Regions from separate parts of the Clostridium mucosae genome, predicted to be linked through region 3. Evidence: riboswitches for the same ligand, from Rfam matches in the RefSeq annotation. Region 3 holds a riboswitch; each other region holds the start of a gene.

Region 1 (8,407 bases), on a different contig from region 3:
GAGAAGAAAATATAGTTAGCGTTGATGCTTGTATAACTAGATTAAGAGTTGAAGTTAAAGATAAAGCTAACGTAAATAAAGATGAATTAAAAGCTTTAGGTGCAGCTGGTGTAGTTGAAGTTGGTAACGGAATTCAAGCTATATTTGGGGCTAAAGCAGATGCATACAAGAATGAAATTAAAAACATCTTAGATATAGATTAATATTTAGTGTATATAGTTTTTAATTAAAATATAAAATCGTTAATTCTTATAAATAGAATTAACGATTTTTTTATTTATAGAAAAAAATTAACATAGTAAATTTAAATAAATACGTAATCTTTTAAAAAATATATTTAATTTAGGTATTAGACATTTTAGGAAATAAATGTTAAATTAAATATGCAAATGTTATGTTTATTTAGAGTTTGAAATTTTAAATTGTACATATGAATATTATAAAGTTTTTAGAAAAAAATAGATTTAATTAGTATTTTAGACTTAACTTTAAAGTAAGAGGTGATTAAAATGAAAAGATTTAAATTAATTATTATTACAATCACAGTAATTCTTTTAGGAGCAATATATGCCATATATATTAATGAGTCTAAATTTAAGTTTGATGCTGCAACAGTAACATCGTCATCTAATGCGGACCTCTCTTTTGCTGTTTTAGGAGATGTTCATGAAAATATTAATCACCTTCAAGAAGCTATTAATGACTTATACACTATAAATCCTAAGATGGATGCATTGGTATTAAATGGTGATGCTGTTGATCAGGGCTTAGATGAACAATATAATTCAATGCAAAACACTTTAAATAAAAATAAGGATTTGTTACCAGAAATAATTATAAAAAATATAGGGAACCATGAATTTTTTGATTATAATATTGAAACAAATTCTAATGAGCAGGTTCAAAGCTTTATAAATAAATATTTGAAATTCTCAGGAGAAGAAAAAGTATATCATGATAAATGGGTGAATGTATATCATTTTATATCATTAGGGTCTGAAGATGGCAATTCTGAAACTATAAATTCAGTAACGGCCTCTATATCTGATGAACAATTAGAATGGTTTAAGGAAAAGTTAGCTGAGAATTATAAAAAAGGAAAACCGATATTTGTATTTCTTCACCAACACTTAGATTATGGAGAAAATTCATGGATTGGAACTAATAAAAGTGAAGAAATTAAACAGATATTATCTCAATATCCGGAAGTGATAATGTTTGCCTCTCATACTCATAGCAATTTAAATGAAAATAGTTTAGTTTTAAATAAACCTTTTACTATAGTAAATACAGGTGCAGTCCATTACACCATTATACCAGATTCAAATGAAGAAAAAGGCTACAAAAGAGAAACTGATTATATTAAAGGCGTTTATGTTGAGGTAAATGGTAATAATGTTACTGTTAAAGGAAGAGATATAAAGGAAAAACAATGGATATTTAGCACAGAAATATCAAATTAATATATTTACATATTAATAAATTAGTTTAAAAATAAATCTTTTGTTAGATATGTATAAGTTTAATTATGTCTAGGTAAATCTTTGGAGTAGGCAAACTTGTATATATCTATTTTTTTATCTAAAACGAATAATATATTATAATAGTATAAAGGGGGAAGAGAATATGGAAATAGCTATAATAGGTTTTGGTGGAGTTAGTAAGGCTTTAATAAAACTATTAAATGATAAAAAGAAATATTTATACAATCTAGGAACTGATATAAAGGTTAAATATATAATAAAAAGTAATGGTGGAATTTATAATAATTTAGGAATAAATTTAAAAGAAATTATAAACAATAATTACAATTTAAATATTGAAGACTTTGAATTTAAGGAAGATATAAATATTAATACAATAATAAAAAATAAAGATATAGATATACTTGTAGAATTGACTAGTACTAATATAGAAACAGGTGAACCTGGTTTAACTCATATAAGTTTAGCCTTAAAAAACTCTATTAATGTAGTAACAGGGAATAAGGGGCCAATACTTTTACAATATAATAACTTAAAAAGGTTAGCCGATAAAAATAATGTAAAGCTTGGTATAGGCTGTACAACTGGTGGAGCACTTCCATCTATAAATGTTGGAACATTTGATATAGCTGGAGCAGAAGTATTATCTATTGAAGGGATTTTAAACGGGACAAGTAATTATATTTTAACTGAAATGTATGAAAATGAAGTTGATTATAGTGGAGCATTGAACAAAGCAATATGTTTAGGAATAGCAGAAGCAAATTATAAGTTAGATGTAGAGGGATATGATACTGCATCAAAAATTTTAATATTAGCCAATGTTATTATGAATTCTTGCTTAACCATTGATGATATTGAAATAGAAGGAATAAGTTTGTTAGGTAAACACTTAATAATAAATGAAAAGAATAAAGATAATAAAATTAAGTTAATAGGGCGAGTATATAAAGAAAATAATAAAATAAAAGCATACGTAAAACCTGAGATAATAGATAAAAGTCATCCTTTATATTTTGTAGATGGTAAAAATAAAGGTGTGCTTTATAAGACTGATACTTTAGGGGACATTAGTGTAATTGGTGGTGCATCAGGAACAACAAATGCAGCTGCATCTATATTAAGAGACATAATAAATATAAATTGCTAATATAAGGGATACGATAAACTAGATATGTTCCATAAGATAAATAGCTGTGCAGGCATTGAATATTTAGTGAAGCTAGCTGAACTTAGTATAAAAATCGTAAAGTTAATAAATGTAATTAAGTTTAATTCGCAAAATATAACAAAGTAGCTAAAAATATATTTAGGAGAGAATTATGAATAAAGAAGAAAAGAGAGTTTTAAGAAATAAAATTTTAGAAATAAGAGATTCACTAGATAACAGTAAAAAAGAGATAATGGATACTAAGATATTTAATGAGTTAATAAATACAGAACTATATAAAAAAGCTAGTAATATATTTATTTACATAAGTTTTAGCAATGAAATAAATACAATAAATATAATAGAAAAGGCTTTTGAAGATAGAAAGAACGTTTTTATTCCTAAAGTATATAAAGATGAGAAATCTATGAAGGCAATAAAATTAAATTCTTTTGATGAGTTAAAGAAAAACTCAATGGGAATTTTAGAACCAATAGATGATTCTGATTATATTGAAAAAGAAAATATAGATTTAATAGTAGTACCTGGGGTTGTTTTTGATAATGAGTGTAACAGAATAGGATATGGTGGAGGATATTACGATAGATATTTAAATGAGATAAAATCTAAAGAAAATAAGATAGCATTAGCATATGATTTACAAGTAGTTGATAAAATAGAATGTGAAGCACATGATATTAAAGTAGACTATATAATCACGAATACTAGAATTATAAAAAATACAAATAATGGTTGAAATTTGGAAAATGTAGTGTATAATATATTATAATTAAATAAAAAAGACTTTATTAAGAATGGTGGAGGGACTGGCCCTGTGAAGCCTAGCAACCTACTGAGTATAAAATTATTTATAAATTAGTGTGGTGCTAAATCCTGCAAGCTGATGCTTGGCAAATGAGGTGTTTCATTAATCGTATTAGTGAATAGTTTAGTATATTTAGGTTGCTTCTTATTTTGAAGTAACTTTTTTTATTTTATAAAAAGCAATAAGCAATAATATTAAAAGGGGGATTTCAATATGGTAGGAAAGTGGAAAAAGGGAACAATATGCATTCAAGGAGGATATATACCAAAGGCTGGGGAACCTAGGGTATTACCAATATTTCAAAGTGCAACTTATAAGTATGATGATCCAGATAACTTAGAAAATCTATTTAACTTAGAAGCAGAGGGGCATTTATATAGTAGAATATCTAATCCTACAGTTTGTGCATTGGAAGAGAAGTTTGCTAAACTTCAAGGAGGAGTTGGAGCAGTAGCTGCATCCTCAGGGCAAGCTGCAGTATTATATTCAATATTAAATATATGTAAGGTTGGGGATCATATAATATCAGCATCATCTTTATATGGTGGAACAGTTAATTTATTTACAGTTAATCTTAAAAAAATGGGGATAGAGGTAACATTTGTTGACCCAGAAGCAAGTAAAGAAGAAATTATTTCATGTGCAAATGAAAATACTAAAGCAATATATGGGGAGACAATTGGTAATCCAGGACTAAATATATTAGATTTTGAGAAGTTTTCAGAGGTCGCAAAGGAATTAAAGATTCCATTTATAGTGGATAATACTGTAGGAACCCCATACTTATGCAATCCATTTGACCATGGAGCAAATATTGTAGTACATTCAACTACAAAATATGCAGATGGACATGCACAAAGCATTGGAGGAATAGTAGTTGATGGAGGAAACTTTGATTGGGCAAATGGAAATTTTGAAGAATTTACATTACCAGATCCAAGTTATCATGGATTAAAATATGTAGAATCATTTGGCAATGCAGCATATATAACAAAGCTAAGAGTTACATTAGGACGAGATATTGGGGCATGTCAAAGTCCATTTAATGCTTATTTAACTAATTTAGGGTTAGAAACTCTTCATTTAAGAATGGAAAGACACTCACAAAATGCTTTAGAGTTAGCAAAATGGTTAGAAAAACATCCTAAAATAAATTGGGTTAACTATCCATATCTTGAAACTAGCTCACAATACGATAGAGCAAAAAAGTATTTAAATGGTGGAGGAAGTGGATTATTAACTTTTGGAATAAAGGGAGATATAGAGGCAGCAAAGAAATTTACAAAATCATTAAATTTAGTAGCATTAGTAGTCACTTTAGGAGATGTTAGAAGCTGTATTTTACATCCAGCAACCACTACACATAGTCAATTATCGAAGGAAGAACAAATAGCAAGTGGAGTAACACCAGATTTAATGAGAGTTTCAATTGGAGTTGAGGATATAAGAGATATAATTGCAGATTTTGAACAGGCACTAGATTCAATTAACGGTTAATAATAAATAATTAAAGATTTAATAAGTAATAATATTTTTGTTAAAAGCTACTATTTTAAATTGATTTTAGAAAATAGTAGCTTTTAATTATTAGTTTTAGTTTTTAGAATAATATGCAAATTAAATAAAATATATTAAGTGGAAATATGTTAAAATATACTTGGGTATAATAAATATTAGTAGGTAATCAATTATATAGCGAGTTCATTAAAAGTATGACTTGTATTTTAGGTATATAAATATTATTTATAGTTGCTTGTAGAAATGTGATAGGTGAAAAAAGAAGGGCATTTTAATAATAAATGGAATTTAGTTTCTTAAGATAAGATAGAAAATGAAACTAATAACAAAAATAATGACCAAGCGGTAAATAATGACCAAGCTATAAATTATAAATAATGATAATTATATTAGAAAGTAAAATAAACAAGCTTATATAGATGAAGTAAAGCAAATTGAAATTAGACATAAAAAAGTCAAGCCACAGATTATGGGTTGGAAGATTAAATAATTGCTTAATGATATGGGAGAAAGAGTTTGATAGAAAGCATTAAGGAAAGATATTATGAGTTAGTTAATTAATAGATAAAATAATATTTATACAGGAGGAGTGGAAATGAATATTTTAATTGGTATATTAATACCATTTTTAGGAACGTCTCTAGGTGCGGCGTGTGTTTATACAATGAAAAAAGAAATGAATAAAATGGTTAATAAAATACTTCTTGGTTTTGCATCAGGAGTTATGATGGCAGCAGCTGTATGGTCATTAATTATACCTTCTATAGATATGTCTCAAGGCATGGGGAAATTATCGTTTATTCCGGCAGCAGTAGGAGTACTTGCAGGAATTTTATTTTTATATTCTTTGGATAAAATAATTCCACATATGCACGTAGATAGTAGAAATGAAGAAGGAACAAAGAAATATAAATTAAGTAAAACTACAAAACTTGTACTGTCAGTAGTAATTCATAATATTCCAGAGGGGATGGCAATAGGAATTGTTTTTGCAACAGTTATGAATCAAGGGGGAGGGATAACTCTTGCATCAGCACTTGCTCTTTCTATAGGAATAGCAATTCAAAACTTTCCAGAAGGGGCAATAATATCAATGCCGCTTAAAAGTGAAGGATTAAGTAAAAATAAATCTTTTATTTATGGGGTTTTATCTGGAATAGTAGAACCAATAGCAGCAGTACTTACAATAATATTTTCAAGTGTTATTACTCCAATGATGCCATATCTTCTTTCATTTGCTGCAGGAGCTATGATTTTTGTTGTGGTAGAGGAATTAATACCAGAAGCAGCAGAAGATAATTTTTCGGATATTAGTGCAATAGCTTTTTCTATAGGATTTGTAATTATGATGATTTTAGATGTAGCATTATCCTAATTTAAGAAAAGGATAAATTATAGAATAAAAATGAAAGTTTTGTATTAAAGTTTACAAGTTTAGTTAGCTTTTTATCTGTATTATGGATTGTGATATTATCCATAAGATTTAAATTAAGTAGAGTATATTTTGGCTTGTAAATAAATAATTTAATATTTGCTGTTGTTCATTATTTAAAGATTAATAGGGATAATTGCAAAGAAACTCTTTATAAAATATAATAGAACATGATAATTAAGACTTAGTAAACTAATTTACATTGATGTAAGGAGTGTATTTATGTTTAATAAAGAGGAACTTCAAATTCTTAATGAAGCTTTAAAGATGTATGAAGAAAAAACTACGAAGCAATTAGAATCTAGTGCTAATAATAAGGATAAGATGGTTGCTTATAATAGAAAGCAAAAGAAAATATGGTTACTTCAAAATAAGATGAAAAAGCTTATTGAAGAAAATAAGTAAAAGCCTTTTAGTAAAGGCTTTTTTTATTTTTATATAAAGTGATTTATCAGTTTAAAAATAGTAATATGATTATAAGATGTATTTTATATAAATAAATATGATATTTATGGTTGGGAGAGGATATTATGACTGAAAAGGAAAAGATGCTAAGGGGAGATTGGTATGTTTCTTTAGGAGATGAATTGTTTAATGATAGACAACATGCTAATGAAATTATGTTTGAATACAATTCACTACATCCAAAGGAGGTTGAAAAGAGAATGGACTTACTTAGAGGATTATTTGGTTATGCACCGAAAGAGTTCTTCATAGAGCAACCTTTTAGATGTGCTTATGGCTACAATATCTATTGGGGAGAAAATTCATTTGCAAATTACAATTGTACAATATTAGATTGTGGCAGAGTAACTATAGGAAAAAATGTTATGATTGGGCCTAATGTAAATATATTTACAGCTAATCATGCACTTTCACCTAAGGAGAGAATGGAAAATTTAGAATATGCGGACCCAGTAGAAATATGTGATGGAGTATGGATAGGAGGGGGAAGTACTATTAATCCAGGTGTAAGAATTGGAGAAAATTCAGTTATTGGATCTGGTAGTGTTGTAACTAAGAGTATTCCAGATAATGTACTAGCGGTTGGTAACCCATGTAGAGTTATAAGGGAATTAGACAAGGAGTAGTGATTCATAAAAAATATAAATATGAGAGATAGTTTATAGGAAATATAATAAAAATATGCAATGAAAGAATATTAAGTGAATAAAAGAAGTTCATAACTAAAAAATCATTATAAATAAAGAGAATCCTGAAAAATTTAAAATTTTTCAGGATTCTCTTCTAAAAACATTTAATTTCTAAAAATCCGACCAGAGGATTTTTTTTCACCATTCTACATTCTATATTATAAATTATACATTGATTATTTATCTTTATTAGCTATTTCAAGAATTAATCTGTTCTTTAATTCAGAAACTGAAATTGCACCTTCTTCTCCGTTCTTTCTGCTTCTTACTGAAGCTTCATTGTTAGCAGCTTCTTTTTCACCAACAACTAGGATGTAAGGTATTCTTTCAAGTCTAGCTTCTCTAATCTTATAACCGATTTTTTCTGCTCTATAGTCTGCAGAAATTCTTATTCCTGAATTTTTGAAGTCTTTAACTATTGATTCAGCATAGTCATTATATTTATCAGAAATAGGAAGAACTATTGCTTGAGTTGGAGCAAGCCAAGTTGGGAATGCACCAGCATATTTTTCAATAAGCATAGCTAAAGTTCTTTCATAACATCCAATTGATGATCTATGAATTATATATGGACGTTTTTTGTTACCATCTTTGTCTATATAAGTCATATCAAATCTTTCTGCAAGAGCAAAGTCAATTTGGATAGTTATTATTGTATCTTCTTTTCCATGAACATTCTTAAATTGGATATCAAGCTTTGGTCCATAGAATGCAGCTTCACCTTCAGCTTCAACATAATCAATTCCAAGGTGATCTAAGATACCTTTCATTAATACTTGAGTTTCTTCCCAAGCTTCTGGATTGTTTATATATTTATCAGTATTGTTTGGATCCCACTTAGAG
Region 2 (8,407 bases), on a different contig from region 3:
ATAAGGCTATATGAAGTAGCGCTATATCTTACTCCTTTTTTATTTTAAGATAATAAAATTTTAATTAATTAATCTTATTAATTATTGATTTTGAGGAGCATTATTAGAATTGTTGGTAAATGTAGAAATTTGATGCAAATAAATCCAATATTGATTGTATTAATTTAGTATAACTGGCAAGAATACAAAAAGGAGGTGTTGATATGGACCAAAATAAGAAAGATAAGGTAAAAGACTTTTTCAGAAAGGAGGGCTTTTATTTAGTACTATTCCTTTGTTTATGTGTAATTGCAACTGTTGCTGTTGTTACAACAAAGAAAAATAAAGCATTAGAACAAAGTAATAAATCACAAAATGAATTTACTTTAAATGTTGATGATAAAGCAACTTCAGAAGTACAAAAACAAAATGCTGATAGAGTTGAAAATACTCAAAATAATGAATTAGCAGAAGAAGAACAAAATGAAGTAGCATCTGCAGAAGAGGATGTTAATGTTTCTACAGGAACTAATGTAGAAGTGAGTTTTGCAAATCCTTTAGACGGATCAATTGCAAGAGGATATTCTTATCCAAAACCACAAGCCATGAGTGATGGAAGTAGTAGAAATATTAGAGGAATAGACGTAAAAGCTAGCGTTGGAACAGAAGTTAAAGCCGCAGCTGTTGGCGAAGTAAAAGAAGTTTCAAGCAAAATCGAAGAAGGAAATTATGTAGTTATTGCCCATGCAAATGGATTATATACAAAGTATTGTAATTTATCCAAGGACATAAGGGTAAACGTTGGGGATAAAGTAACAGAAGAAACTGTTATAGGAACTGTAGGAGATAGTTCTAAAATATTTACAAATGGTGAATTTGGTGAACATTTAAATATTCAAGTTCAAGATGTAGATGGAAAAGACTTAGATCCAACAGCATATTTTACATTTAGTCAAGAATAATAAACATTCATCAGTCATTAATCTAAAATGACTGATGAATAATATTAAAATTTTATAGTCGCGTATTAATAAGTTATTCAAAGGGAGGTAATATTTTGAAAGATTATATAGAAGAAAGAGTTTTAGAAGTAGCAAAATATATTATAGATTCAAAAGATACAATCAGAAAAACTGCAAAAGTATTTGGAGTAAGTAAAAGTACTATTCATAAAGATATGACAGAAAGATTACCTAAGATAAATCCAGCTATAGCAGAACAAACTCATTCAATACTAGAATTAAATAAAGCTGAAAGACACATAAGAGGTGGAAAAGCTACCAAGATGAAATATAAGACTGCAGAGTAGTAATTGATTACAAAATTAAATACAAATATATTGAAGGATTACCATATTCCATATATAATAAGAAATAGAGCGAATATTGTAAAATAAGAGAGATTTCAAATATTATATAGTGCGAATAGAGTAGGAGTGAACAAGGAATGTGGTTTTGGAGAAGTAGGAGCGATTTAGGAATAGACTTAGGTACAGCGACTGTTTTAGTTTATGCAAAAGGTAAAGGAATAATATTAAAAGAACCGTCAGTTGTTGCAATAAATAAGAATAATAATAAAGTGCTTGCAGTTGGTGAAGAAGCAAGGAAAATGATTGGAAGAACTCCAGGTAACATTGTTGCGGTAAGACCGCTAAGAGATGGGGTTATATCAGATTATGATATAACAGAAAAGATGTTAAAAGAATTCATTAAAAAGGCGTATGGAAAGAGTAAGATTACAGCTCCTAAAGTAATGGTATGTGTTCCATCCCAAGCAACGGAAGTTGAAAAGAGGGCAGTAATTGATGCTGCAAGAAACTCTGGCGCTAAAAAAGTTCATTTAATAGAAGAACCCTTAGCTGCTGCAATAGGGGCAGGATTAGATATAACTAGGCCAAGTGGATCTATGGTGGTAGATATTGGTGGAGGTACTACTGATATAGCTGTAATATCACTTGGTGGAGTTGTTGTAAGATCATCTATTAAGGTAGCAGGTGATACTTTTGATGATGCAATAATAAAATATGTAAGAAATAAGTACAAGATAATGATAGGTGAGAAAACAGCAGAAGAATTGAAGGTGACTATAGGATCAGCATTTAAGGGATCAAGAAACTTAAATGCAAATATGAAGGGAAGAAATTTAATTACTGGGTTACCAGATGAGCTTTCTATTTCAACAGATGAAATAATATATGCATTAAAAGAATCAGTATCTTTAATTGTTGAAAGAGTTAAATCTGTATTGGAAAAAACACCACCTGAACTTGCTGCTGATATAATAGAGAGAGGGATACTAATGACAGGTGGAGGCTCTTTATTAGATGGATTAGATAAGCTAATAGAACATGAAACTGGGGTTACTGTTGAAGTTGCAAACAATTCAGTAGAAGCAGTAGCCGAGGGAACAGGCAAGGTCTTGGGATATTTAGACAAAATAGATACAAATTCTTCAGACAATGAAATATCATTAGTTGAGTAAATTATAGATACAATTAAATACATATATTAAATAGATAAAATTGTTAAAGGGGAGTTTAAAAACTCCCCTTTTGGTTGTGAGCAAGGTTATATGCATGAATAATGGCAGATGATATTATTTTTGACATTTCCATGACTAAATGCAGACGAATACTTCTAGATGTAAAAAATTCAGCATTTTCACTAGAATCAATAATACCGATTATAGAAGCTATACCAACGTCAGGTAAATTTTTACCGACCCCTTTTCCAGGATGTATTGGATAATCTCTAGTATGTATTTCGCCAATAGAACTAGCTTCACCTAGGCAGGCATCTATTCCTATGATTAAAGCTTTGGGATGCAATTTATTAATTTCATTTAATCTATTATTTATATTAAGAGCATGTATTGGAGACTCTATAGTTCCGTACACTGGAAGAGGGAAATTTTTTTCTTTTAAAAATGTACCAACCATTGGACCTAAGCAGTCACCAATGCACTTATCAGTACCTATACATACAATTACAGTATTATTCGTAATATAGTCTTTGATAAATTTTGCTATTTCAATATGAGAATTATAAGAATTATATAATACTTTATGCTTCACTAAAAATTCACCTCCGCTTATACAATATATGTTTTGAAACTAATAAATATAATAAAATGTATAAAAAAACATAAAAAGGAAATTAATTAAATAAAAGGAGATGAATAAATATGAAAAAAATATTTTCTTATATAATTACTATAATTCTTGGAGCAAGTATCCCTATCTATTATCTATTAGTATGGAATCCATTAAAAAGTGAAGATGTTATAAGTAATAATTCTAAGGAAGTAACTACCGAAAAAAAACTACATAGTGATGAAACTCTAAATGAGCAAGATATATCAAAAGAGGAGAAGCAAAAAAAAGTAGATAATAATTTAAAAAGATTTAATATTAAAGAGGAATCTAATAATAATATTAATTCTAATGAAAATATAATAGAAAGTGATAGCAAAATAGAAGGGTTAACAATAAAGGAAAGTGATATTGAAAATAATTTATTTGCAGAACTTGAAAAAAGTGAAAAGTTAGAAGTAGATAGAATGTTAAAAAGTTTATCTATTATAGATATAGTTAAATTAAATGATCATTTTTCTAATAAATATGATAATGATAATGTAAAAGAAGGGATTTTATTAGTAAAAAAGAGAATGTCGCTATTGGATTATGAAGAATTTATGGAGATTATAAGTAGATATATTGATTTAAATATTATTGAAGACGAAGTTTAATATTTTAAATATTAGTCAGAATATATATTTCAGTTTTAGAGTAAAAATTGAATAATCAGTAATATTAAATAGGTAATTATATTACTTTGAATGAATTAAATTTTAGGACAATATAAGACAATAAAAAATGATATTAGTATTAAATAGGAGAAAATTAAAGAAATATAGAAAATGATGAATATAATCTTGTTAAATGAGTGAATAACGCACTTGAAATTAGTATGCAATAAATATATACTAGTCATTGTCAGTTGAGGCGATAATGTTTACTTAACTGAAATTAAATAAATTTTAATGGGGGAGTTCCCGAGTGGCCAAAGGGGGCAGACTGTAAATCTGTTACGTTTCGTTTCGATGGTTCGAATCCGTCCTCCCCCACCATATAAAATTTGTTTAGAATGAAATAATAATATGCTGGCATGGCTCAACGGTAGAGCAGCTGACTTGTAATCAGCAGGTTGTAGGTTCGATTCCTATTGCCAGCTCCATAAAATGGGGGAGTTCCCGAGTGGCCAAAGGGGGCAGACTGTAAATCTGTTACGTTTCGTTTCGATGGTTCGAATCCGTCCTCCCCCACCATTTTATAATATTAATATGGAAGCATAGCTCAGCTGGGAGAGCATCTGCCTTACAAGCAGAGGGTCACAGGTTCGATCCCTGTTGTTTCCACCATTTTAAAAAATAAATATGCTGGCATGGCTCAACGGTAGAGCAGCTGACTTGTAATCAGCAGGTTGTAGGTTCGATTCCTATTGCCAGCTCCAATAATATGGGGGAGTTCCCGAGTGGCCAAAGGGGGCAGACTGTAAATCTGTTACGTTTCGTTTCGATGGTTCGAATCCGTCCTCCCCCACCAAAAAAGACAAGAATTCTTGTCTTTTTTTTATTTGTAAATAAGCTAGAACTTTATAATTAAAAAGTTTAAATATGCAATGAATTTATATTTTTTAGTTGACTATGAATATTAAAAGTGATATACTCTAAAAGGTAAAATTTGATATTAGTTCTTATCCAGAGAGGCGGAGGGAAATGGGCCCGATGAAACCCGGCAACCTACTTCATTAAAGTTGAGTGTGGTGCCAATTCCTGCAAAGTAATTTTGCAAGATAAGAAAGATTAAGATTTTTAACATCTCTTCTTATCGAAGAGATTTTTTTATTTTATAAATTAATTTAGTTTAGAATTAATATAGTTTAGAATTAATATCAAATAAAATGAAAGGAGAAATGGAAATGAAAAGATTATTTACATCAGAATCAGTTACAGAAGGGCATCCAGATAAAATTTGTGATCAAATTTCAGATGCAGTATTAGATAGTATTTTAGCTAAGGATCCTATGGCAAGAGTTGCTTGTGAAACAGCAGTTACGACAGGAATGGTACTAGTTATGGGTGAAATATCAACTAAGTGCTATGTTGATATTCCAAAGTTAGTTAGAGAAACAGTAAAAGAAATTGGATATGATAGAGCTAAATATGGTTTTGACTGTGAAACATGTTCAGTTTTAACATCAATAGATGAGCAATCAGGCGATATAGCTATGGGAGTAGATGAAGCTTTAGAATCAAGATCAGGAGAAAAGGATGATGTTGAATCAGTTGGAGCTGGAGATCAAGGTATGATGTTTGGTTTTGCAACGAATGAAACAGAAGAATATATGCCATTACCAATAGCTATGGCTCATAGATTATCAAGAAGATTATCAGAGGTAAGAAAGAACGGAACTTTACCATACTTAAGACCAGATGGAAAGACTCAAGTTACTGTTGAATATGATGATAATAAGGTTGTAAGAATAGATGCAATAGTAATATCAACACAACATAGTGAAGAGGTATCTCAAGAGCAAATAAGAAAAGATTTAATGGAACATGTAATTAAAGCTGTAGTACCAGCTGAACTATTAGATGATAGTACTAAGTATTACATTAATCCAACTGGAAGATTTGTTGTTGGTGGGCCACAAGGAGATAGTGGATTAACTGGAAGAAAGATAATAGTTGATACCTATGGTGGATATGGAAGACACGGTGGGGGTGCTTTTTCAGGAAAAGATCCAACTAAGGTTGATAGATCAGCAGCTTATGCAGCTAGATGGGTTGCTAAGAACTTAGTTGCAGCAGGAATTGCAGATAAATTAGAAATTCAATTAGCTTATGCTATTGGAGTAGCTAAGCCTGTATCAATAGAAATAGATACATTTGGAACAGGAAAGAAATCAGAGGAAGAAATAGTTTCAATAGTTGAAAAAGTATTTGATTTGAGACCAGGCGCTATAATAAGAGGTTTAGAATTAAGAAGACCAATTTACAAGCAAACAGCTGCATATGGTCACTTTGGAAGAAATGATTTAAACTTACCTTGGGAAGCTTTAAATAAGGTAGAAGAAATAAAAAAATATATTTAAAATAAAAAATGCTCCAATTTAGGATTGGAGCATTTTTTATTTATACTAGTATTTTACCAGAAACTATTACATTTTTTATGTTTATATCTTCGTCAAATAAAACTAAATCAGCATCGTAGCCTTCTTTTACAAGACCTTTTCTATCTTCAACTTTACAATGTCTAGCAGCATTGAAAGTAGCCATTTTTACAGCTTCATTTAATGGAAGACCAACATTTTTATATACATTTTTAATTGCCTTATCTAAAGTCAAGATTGAACCCGCTAAGCTTCCACTTAAAAGCCTTGCAGCACCGTCTTTAACAACAACATCTTGACCACCTAATGTATACATTCCATTAGGCATTGCACAAGCCATCATAGCATCAGTAACTAATAATACTTTATCAGTTGTCTTTTGATTATAAGCTATTCTAAGTGATGGATATGATATATGAATACCATCAGAAATTGTTTCTGTAGTTATCTCGCTATCAAATATAGCGCCTACAACTCCAGGTTCCCTATGAGCAAATGGTGTCATTGCGTTAAATAAATGAGTTGAGTGACAGCAGCCACATTTAATGCCTTCCATAGCTTCGTCATAGGTAGCTTTTGTATGTCCAATAGAGCAAACTATTCCTTTTTTTGACAATTCCTTTATTAATTCTTTAGCACCAGGAACTTCAGGGGCAATTGTTATTGATACGACAGCATCTTCAGCATCTCCGACAAGAGCATTAAAGTTCTCAAGAGTTGGAGGAATTAAAAAATTAGGATTTTGTGCACCAATAGCTTTTGGACTAATGAAAGGACCTTCAAGGTGAGCTCCTAAAACAATAGCGCCATCAGTACCATTTTCTTTAGCTTCTTTTATAACACCCATAGATTTTCTTACATCATCTACTGATACTGTCATTGTAGTTGGAGTGAAAGCAGTAGTCCCATGCTTAACTATAGTTTTAGAAATTTCATTTATTGCTTCAAATGTACCATCCATTGTGTCATGTCCACCTGCACCGTGGATATGAACATCTATAAATCCTGGAGATAGATATAGACCTTCTGCGTCTATTACTTCAGAATCATTAATATTACTAGGATTTATTTCCTTTATTTTTCCATTTTCGATTAAAACGGATCCTTTTTCTATCTTATCAAGATATACTATATTACAATTTTTAATTAACATATGAGCACCTCCACATTTTTTTATATAAATTTCAATTAAAAGCTATAGCATTAAAAGCTAGAATGGTATAAATAGCTATAAAACGTATTCAAAAATAGTATAAAATTGAAATAATATAAAGCTTATTATTTATATAAGTTAGTACACTTATTTATTTAATTATAGCACACTAAATATAGTATAATTAATATAAATGTATAATCTTTATTACAACTTATATATGATATAATTATATAATAAAAATAGTGAGATTAAAATATTATTGGAAGATTTGGAGAGATAACATGGAATGTCTAAACGGAATAGTAGAATCTATTGTATTCAAGAGTGATGATACAGGGTATGTTGTATCAAAAGTAAGGATAGATAAAGATTGTATAAATGCAGTTGGAATAGTTCCTTTTTTAAAAGAAGGGCAACATGTTAAGTTAAAAGGGCAATGGGTACTTCATAAACAATTTGGACGTCAGTTTAATATAGAGGAATATGAAGAAGTATTACCAAATTCCGTAGAAGGAATAAAAAAATATTTAAGTACAGGTATAATTCATGGAATAGGTCCTATAACTGCTAAAAAAATTGTGGATAAATTTAAAGAAGAAACTTTAGATATATTAGAAAATCACATTGAGAGACTTCAAGAAATTGAAGGTATTGGTGAAAAAAAATTTAGGATAATTTATGAATCTTATATAGAACAAAAGGATTTAAAAGATATAATAATTTATTTCCAAGGCCATGGTATGACTACCAATCAATGTATAAAAATATATAAAAAGTTCGGTGTAGATGCCAAGGCTATTGTATCAGAAAATCCTTATATTCTTTGTGATGAGATTTCAGGAATAGGATTCATAACGGCAGATAGAATAGCCAAAAGCTTAGGGATAGAGTCTATTTCACCATTTAGAATACAAAGTGGAATAAGATATATATTAAATCAATTTTCAGCATCAGGTAATACATACATGCCTAAAAGTAATTTAATTGATGAGGTATCTAAAATATTAGGTGTACCAGGGCAAATGGTAGAAGAAAACTTATATAACTTAGCATTAGAAACAAAAATAAAAATAGAGAAAATTAATGACATAGAAGCAGT
Region 3 (8,407 bases):
TTTCCAGAAAGTAATTCTTCGTGATTTAACCTTTCTTCACTTGAATAACCCCAATAATATTTTCTAACATCCAAGTGTAATTTTTCTGCAAAAGCTTCTGCTAATCTATCACAAACAAAACTTAAAAGCATAGAACTATAATCATCTCCATTTTCTTTCAACTTCTTTGCATATTGTCTTGCCTCAGTTCCACTTGTAACTAAGAATGCACCAATATAATCATCAATTTCTAATTCTTTTGGAGCTATATAATCACTTAAAGAAAGATTAATATTATTTTCATTTTTCTTTTGTTGTCTAAACATATTAAAAGTTTCTATTAAATTGTTATCTTTATCAAAAAGCATTATATCATCTTGGTAAGAGCTTGCTTTAAACAATCCAAATACACCTTTAAGCTTTACTATTTCGCTATTTTCTAAATCATTTAATAACTTATTTGCATCTAAATAAATTTTCTTTGCTTCTTTTCCATAATTATCATCTTCCAAAATTTTAGGGAATTTCATTTTCATTCCCCAGGCTGCAAAAAAGAAACTCCAATCTATAAAAGGCCTAACATCTTTTATAGTATAATTATAAATTTCTTTTACGCCTAAAAAATTAGGTTTTTTAATATGAGTATTTTTCCAATCTATTTTAAGTTTATTTTTCCTTGCTTCTTCTAGAGAAAGAAATTCAAGTTTCAGATTTTTATAATTTTCTCTTTGCACTCTATACTCTTCCTTAGTTTCCTTTATAAATTTATCCTTATCACTTGATATTAACTTCTTACAAATCTCAACAGTTTTAGATGCATCATATCCATAAATTACTGGTCCACTATAATTCGGATCTATTTTTAACGCTGTATGAATTTTAGAAGTAGTTGCACCTCCAATAATAAGTGGAATATTTAGGCTTCTTTTTTCCATTTCCTTTGCTACATTTATCATTTCATTTAAAGATGGAGTTATCAATCCACTTAAACCAATTATATCAACATTTTCCTTAATTGCTTTATCAATTATTTCTTCACACGGAACCATAACCCCTAAATCTATAACTTCAAAATTATTACAAGATAAAACAACCCCAACTATATTCTTTCCTATATCATGAACGTCACCTTTTACAGTAGCTATTAATATCTTTCCATTCATAGTAAACTTACCATCGTTTTTACTATTTATATATGGTGTTAAAAAAGAAACAGCTTTTTTCATGACTCTTGCAGATTTCACTACTTGTGGTAAAAACATTTTTCCACTTTCAAATAATGAACCTACCTTTTTCATTCCACCCATTAATGGCTCTTCTATTATCTGCAAAGGATTGTCATATAATTTTAATGCTTCTTTTAAATCTTCTTCTATATAATTAGTGATTCCTTTTACTATAGAATAATCTAATTTTCCCTTACAAGCTAAATTTCTCCAGTCATCTCTACTTTCTTCATCTTCTTTCGAATCGTTTTTATATAAAGATGCAGATTCTAAAAGTATTTCATTTGCATTTTTAGATTTATTTAAAACAACGTCTTCTACTAACTTAAGTAAATCTTTAGGGATATTATCGTATATTTGAATCATACTTGGATTTACAATCCCCATATCCATGCCATTTTTTATGGCATGATATAAGAAAACTGAATGCATAGCTTCTCTTATTTTATTATTACCTCTAAAAGAAAATGATAAATTACTAACTCCACCTGAAACCTTAGAATATGGTAAATTTTCTTTTATCCACTTAGTTGCATTTATAAAATCTAAAGCATAATTATTATGTTCTTCAATTCCTGTAGCTATTGCTAAAATATTTGGATCGAATATTATATCCTCTGGTGGAAATTTAACTTTATTCACTAAAAGATCATAAGCTCTTTTACATATACTTATCTTTTTTTCATAGCTATCTGCTTGGCCTTTTTCATCAAAAGCCATTACGACAACTGCTGCTCCAAAATCTTTAATAATCTTTGCTTTCTTTAAAAAGTCTTCTTCTCCATTTTTTAAAGAAATAGAATTTACTATATGTTTTCCTTGAATTACTTTAAGACCTTTTTCTATAACTTCCCATCTTGATGAATCAATCATTATAGGTTTAGCTGAAATATCTGGTTCTGAAGCTAAGAGTTTTAAAAAATACTCCATTTCTTTTTCACTATCTAAAAGTCCATCATCAAAATTTACATCTATTATTTGAGCACCATTTTCAACTTGTTCTTTAGCAATTTCAAGAGCTTCTTCATATTTCTTTTCCCTAATAAGTCGTGCAAACCTTAAAGATCCTGAAACATTTGTTCTTTCTCCAATATTAATAAAATTACTTTCTTTATTCACCTTGGTTATTTCTAATCCACTATATACACTTTCTATTTCAATTCCTTTTACAAGTCTTGGTTTATAGTTTTTAGCTATATTTGCAATTGCTTTTATATGTTCATAAGTAGTTCCACAGCATCCACCTACTATATTTAGATATCCTTCTTTTAGCATTTCTTCAATACACTTTGACGTTATTTTAGGTGACTCATCATAAAGTCCTAATTCATTAGGCAACCCTGCATTTGGATAAACTGATATAAATAACTCCTGAGTTTCTGATAATTCTTTTATAAAAGGATTTAAATCTTTCGCTCCAAAAGAGCAATTTAGTCCTATTGAAATGATATTTTCATTTTTCATAGAAGCAGCAAAAGCAGAAAGATTTTGTCCTGATAAAATCCTTCCTGATTTATCGGATATAGTTCCAGATATCATTATTGGAATAACTTTATTTTTTAATCTGAAAACATCATTAGCCGCCATAATAGCAGCTCTAGCATTTAAAGAATCAAAGATCGTTTCTATTAAAACTAAATCAATGCCACCATCAATTAATGCACCAATTTGTTCTTCATATGCCTCTTTTAACTGGTCAAAAGATATATTCCTATACCCAGGATCTTCAACGTCTGGAGATAATGATGCCATTCTATTTGTTGGCCCTATAGATCCTGCTACGTACCTTTTTTTGCCATCATTTTTTGAAAAATCATCACAAGCCTTTTTAGCAATCTCTGCACTTTTATAATTTAAATCGTAAACTAAATCTCCAAGCCCAAAATCAGCTTGAGATATTCTATTTGAATTTAATGTATTAGTTTCAATTATATCTGCACCTGCTTCTAAAAATCCTCTATGTATTTCATCAATTACTTCTGGCTTTGTTATACTTAACAAATCATTATTTCCTTTTTGATCTAGGTTGAAGTCTTTTAATAAATTCCCCCTATAATCAGATTCCTTCAACATAAATGATTGAATATTAGTTCCCATTGCCCCATCTATTACTAAAATTCTCTTTTCTAAGTCTTTAACTATTTCAAAATTTCTCTTCATTATATAGCCCCCTTATAATATCGATTAATAATATTTAAAACTAACATCAATATTTTTAGAAATAAAAAATCCCTTCTAAATAAGAAAGGATTATATAAAAATTATATATAAATTCTATTACTCTTATTTTTCAGAAAATCTGTAGGATTTAGCACCACACTAGAAAGTAGGTTGCTGGGTTTCAAAGGGCCAGTCCCTCCACCGCTCTTAATAAGATATTATTTTTATATAATTATATAATCTCTTTCATTTATTGTAAATATATTTCATTAAATAAAAAAATCTAAGTTTAGATTATATGATATTGAAATAAAGATTTAACATTTAATTAAATTATAATTTATTTATATAAATAGTATTTTGTAATTTATATAAAATGTTAAATGATTCGTGTTCTTATATTGAATTTTACTTGATTAATTATATAAATATTAATGTATTTTTAGTATTAATTATTTATAAGAATAATATTTAGATTCATAACAAAAAATAAGATAAATTTTTTAATTAAGGAGAAAACTATGGACAAAAATTTACAACGTGAAGAAATTGAAAAGATTTATGGTAAAATAAGTCCATTTGAATTTAAAAATAGGCTAATAGAACTAGCTAATGGAGAAAATGAAAAAACAGCACGTATTCTTTTAGATGCTGGTCGGGGAAATCCAAATTGGACAGCATCTACTCCTAGAGAAGCCTTTTTTACATTTGGTCTTTTTGCTGTTAATGAAACTAAAAAAGATTTTTATAATGTTAATCTAGCTGGAATGCCTAAAAAAAATGGTATTTACCATAGATTCATAAAATTTGTAGATGAAAATAATACTTTGCCAGGAATAGAATTACTAAGAAAAATAATTGAATATGGAATAAATGAAAAAAAATTTAATGCCGATGATTACTTATATGAATTAGCAGATGCAATTATCGGAGATAACTATCCTGTTCCAGATAGAATGCTATTTCATATTGAACAAATAGTTCATGATTATTTAGTACAAGAAATGTGTTACAACAAGCCTCCAAGTGGTAAATTTAATATTTTTGCGGTAGAAGGAGCTACTGCAGCAATGTGTTACATATTTGATACTTTAGGATCAAATATGCTTCTTAATCCCAAAGATAAAATAGCAATAATGGTACCTATATTTACTCCATATCTAGAAATACCAGTTTTGCCTAGATATGATTTAGAAATAGTTCCTATAAAGGCTACTGAAACTACCACAGATGGAACACATACTTGGCAATATCCTTTACATGAACTAGAAAAACTTAAAGATAATTCTATAAAGGCTTTATTTATAGTAAATCCAAGTAATCCACCATCTGTTTCATTAAGCAGTGAATGTAGAAAAAACCTAGTTTCTATTGTAAATGAGTATAATAAAGATATAATGATAATATCTGATGATGTTTATGGTACATTTGTTCCTGAATTTAGATCATTAATGGCTGATTTACCTTATAACACTATAGGGGTTTATTCATTTTCTAAATATTTCGGAGTTACAGGTTGGAGATTAGGAACTATAGCTATTCATGAAAAAAATATATATGATAAACTTCTTAAAGAATTGTCAGAAGATAAAAAGAAAATTTTAAATAGAAGATACGGTGATATGAATTTAAATCCAGAAACTATACCATTCATAGATAGAATAGTTGCAGATAGCAGACAGGTTGCCTTAAACCATACAGCTGGACTTTCTACACCTCAACAAGTGCAAATGGCATTTTTCTGTGCATTTGCATTATTAGATGATAAAAACATATATAAAAATCAAACTATAGAAATATGTCATAGACGTCAAAAACTACTATGTTGATAGTCTCGGACTAAATTTAAGAAAAGATATATATGACGCAGCTTATTATACAGAATTTGATTTATTAGAATGGGCAAATTATAATTATGGTTCAAAGTTTGCAAATTATCTTGAGAGCAATTATAAGCCTGTTGAAGTGTTATATAGATTAGCTGAAGAATCATCTATTGTATTATTAAGTGGTTCTGGATTTCAAGGACCAGAATGGTCTATAAGAATTTCTTTGGCAAATTTGAAAGATGAGGATTATACCACTATAGGAAAAACACTTCGTATAATTCTTGATGAATTTGTAAGTAGATGGAAAGAAAGTGAAATATGAAACTGTGTAATAGAGATAAAAGATATTAAATTGTAGTACTACTATAAAATATAGTAGTACTACAAAACTAAAATAAGGATATTAGAAGATATTATTAAAACAGCAGTTTTTATTAAAATTTCTTTCACATTTTCTTGTGATTTCATTAATTCTTGACTGTATTGATTTTTTTGATGTCCTTGAAACATATTTATGTTTCTCTCATTATTTTGATTCATTGTATATGAACTTTTTAAATCAAGATTCATATTATTTAATCCTTCTTCTAGATTATTCCTATATTCATTATTATCTAATTGTTCATAATCGGTATATGAACAATTTTCATTATTCATACTCATTATTTTAAAATAATCTTCATAATTATAATCTGAATTATTATAGTTCATCTTAGTCTCCACTTTCTAAATATCTTTTGTTTATTTATATATAGTATATATTATTCTTTCTATTTGTTTTATTTCTTTGTTTTTTTGATTTGCTTTCATTTTTTTATTCTATTTATACTCATTTACGAGTATATTATTTAAGATTATATTTAACATTAAAAATAAAGCATATAAGAATACTTAAATTCTAATATGCTTCTTCTAATTATCCATAGAATGCTTTATAAAAATCACCTTGATTATCTAAATAAATTTGTATTTGGATAAGTGGTATTTTAAAAGTAATAACCCCAGCAGAATAAGGGCCTATTTCATTTGGAAGATAATAAATATATAAATTATCTTTATCTAGGTAAAAGTCATGATTCTCCGATATTCCTTTAAATGAATCTGGAAAAACATATTCATAATTAGGGTCATTTTCTATAAAATTCTCAATTATATCATTTAACCTATTTATCCAGCTCGTATTACTTTTAAATAAATCCTTTAAATTGTAAAATTTTCCCGTCAACAAATCAATAGCACAGGTTTTTCTTATTGGTGTTCCATGAACTTCTCCTAATGGATAATAATATCCTAATAAATCTATGATTATTGAATTATCTCTGTAAAATAATATTTGAAAATTTCCGTAGTAATTGTATGATAATACCTGATCATTTATAATATTTAGCTCCTTACCTATCAATTCTCTTTTTGATGGTATGAAAAATGACATTTCCCTTAATCTTGAATTAACTTCTTTTTCTATATTATCATCATGCATCCCTTTCACTTGTGGAATATATATGAGATAATTTATGTTTGGTTTATATTTATCAATTATTATCAAATATCTTTGATCTAAAGGAATCTCTTTATTCGGTTGATAAATTACTTTATTATTTTTATCTAAATAATACGGAAAATAATCTATATTAGCATATATAATTTCACCTTTAACTCTAAGTTGACCACTTCCATCAACTATAGGTAGATTTTTTATTATTTTCCCATACTCATCTAAAAAAAATGTTTTTTTATCATCAGATCCATATGATAATCCTTTAATGTAGCTATCAATCTCAAGATAATTAAATTTTGTTAAAAGAGTTCCTTTGGTATCTCCTATAGCATAAATACTTCTTGGAAATATCCTATTATCTCCTATCGGTAAACCTAATGCTACCTTACCTTCACCTAAATATTTTACATCACTATATATATCTCCATAAATTTGCTTTCCTAATTTATCAATGACTCCATGTGTACAGCTTATATTATTACCTCTACTGACCACAGCTACTCCATCATTAAATTCTTGGGCATCACAATAAATTGGACTAATAACTATTTCTCCATCCCTGTTTATATATCCATATGGTCCACCTAATAATATTGAAAATACCATTAAGTCTTCCCCATATGATCCAACATATTCAAAATTATAAGTATTGCTAATATTCCCTTGTTTATCTATTAATGCATATTCTCTTTCTTTTATTTTTATTAAGCCAAAACCATCATTGAAATCACTTACATTCATATATTTAACTTCTGTAATTTCTTTTGCATCTAAATCAATATATCCATATTTATAACTTTTCCCATTTCTTTTTGCAACAACCGCATGTCCATCATTGTAGTTTCCTATATAATCGTAAACTATATCTCTTAATTTATTTCCTTTTTCATCTAAAACCCCCATTTTAGATTTTTCAGTATAAATGGCCCTACCTTCTTTATACTGATTTATATTATCAAATTGAGGATTAACATAATAATTTCCCTTCATATCAATTATTCCAAACTTGCTATTTTCTTTAATTATTGCTAATCCAAGTTCATTAAAATCATATGCCCTTGTAAACTTAAATGGAATTGCTTCTTTACCTTCCTTATTTATATAGCCATATCTATCTCCATCCACAGTATTTTTAAGTGCAGGATATAATCCAAATTCTCTTTTTTTTGTATTTTTCTTCTTACTTTGTTTATTATTTTTCCCCCTACTCATATAACCCCTCTAAAATTTATTGATAATGTATATTATATTTGTATATTACCTATACGATACACTATTATGTATACTTATTATGAATAATTTATATTTTATAACCTACTGATTCTTTTACCTGATTTAAATTAGGAATGAATATTTGTTATCATAATTTAAAGGAATATGGGAATTTTTTAAATTATATGGAAATATGGAACAAAAAATTTAAACTACAGTTCTTTTTATAAATTTTTATTACAATAAATTAAAAGCCAGTAAATATGCTTATGATTAATTTACTGACTTTTATTTAATATACTTCTTATATTCATATATTATAATTTATATACTATTTAAAATCATTTAAGATTAGCTACCTTACTATTTTAATTAGCTTTAAATTTACCAATTTTAGTATTATCGATTTTTTAAATTCAATATTTGTTTCCATTAAATAAGTTAAAGAAGTAACTTTCATAAATTTTAAATGCGAAAAATATTAATATCACTTACTTAAATAT

Evidence for each region. A riboswitch is a leader RNA that binds a small molecule or an ion and turns the genes downstream of it on or off. The one in region 3 is predicted to bind S-adenosylmethionine.
Region 1: another riboswitch for S-adenosylmethionine. It lies ahead of NSA50_RS05340 (O-acetylhomoserine aminocarboxypropyltransferase/cysteine synthase family protein); the one in region 3 lies ahead of metH (methionine synthase).
Region 2: another riboswitch for S-adenosylmethionine. It lies ahead of metK (methionine adenosyltransferase); the one in region 3 lies ahead of metH (methionine synthase).

Annotation. Positions count from the first base shown of each region.
Region 1 is NZ_JANKAF010000003.1:74,605-83,011, forward strand. It holds gene NSA50_RS05320 (PTS transporter subunit EIIC) at 1-203, shown strand, start outside; gene NSA50_RS05325 (metallophosphoesterase family protein) at 510-1,463, shown strand; gene NSA50_RS05330 (homoserine dehydrogenase) at 1,627-2,634, shown strand; gene NSA50_RS05335 (5-formyltetrahydrofolate cyclo-ligase) at 2,807-3,391, shown strand; SAM riboswitch class I at 3,438-3,556, shown strand; gene NSA50_RS05340 (O-acetylhomoserine aminocarboxypropyltransferase/cysteine synthase family protein) at 3,674-4,957, shown strand; gene NSA50_RS05345 (ZIP family metal transporter) at 5,574-6,353, shown strand; gene NSA50_RS05350 (hypothetical protein) at 6,633-6,815, shown strand; gene NSA50_RS05355 (sugar O-acetyltransferase) at 6,941-7,501, shown strand; gene thrS (threonine--tRNA ligase) at 7,741-8,407, opposite strand, start outside.
Region 2 is NZ_JANKAF010000010.1:66,256-74,662, forward strand. It holds gene NSA50_RS12015 (M23 family metallopeptidase) at 204-941, shown strand; gene spoIIID (sporulation transcriptional regulator SpoIIID) at 1,037-1,288, shown strand; gene mreB (rod shape-determining protein MreB) at 1,426-2,460, shown strand; gene yyaC (spore protease YyaC) at 2,516-3,052, opposite strand; gene NSA50_RS12035 (hypothetical protein) at 3,163-3,726, shown strand; tRNA gene NSA50_RS12040 (tRNA-Tyr) at 4,023-4,107, shown strand; tRNA gene NSA50_RS12045 (tRNA-Thr) at 4,140-4,214, shown strand; tRNA gene NSA50_RS12050 (tRNA-Tyr) at 4,221-4,305, shown strand; tRNA gene NSA50_RS12055 (tRNA-Val) at 4,323-4,398, shown strand; tRNA gene NSA50_RS12060 (tRNA-Thr) at 4,416-4,490, shown strand; tRNA gene NSA50_RS12065 (tRNA-Tyr) at 4,498-4,582, shown strand; SAM riboswitch class I at 4,731-4,839, shown strand; gene metK (methionine adenosyltransferase) at 4,959-6,134, shown strand; gene nagA (N-acetylglucosamine-6-phosphate deacetylase) at 6,175-7,305, opposite strand; gene recD2 (SF1B family DNA helicase RecD2) at 7,590-8,407, shown strand, end outside.
Region 3 is NZ_JANKAF010000020.1:8,001-16,407, reverse strand. It holds gene metH (methionine synthase) at 1-3,365, opposite strand, end outside; SAM riboswitch class I at 3,486-3,582, opposite strand; partial or broken gene aspD (aspartate 4-decarboxylase) at 3,887-5,516, shown strand; gene NSA50_RS16540 (hypothetical protein) at 5,576-5,905, opposite strand; gene NSA50_RS16535 (WG repeat-containing protein) at 6,111-7,904, opposite strand; gene NSA50_RS16530 (PHP domain-containing protein) at 8,396-8,407, opposite strand, start outside.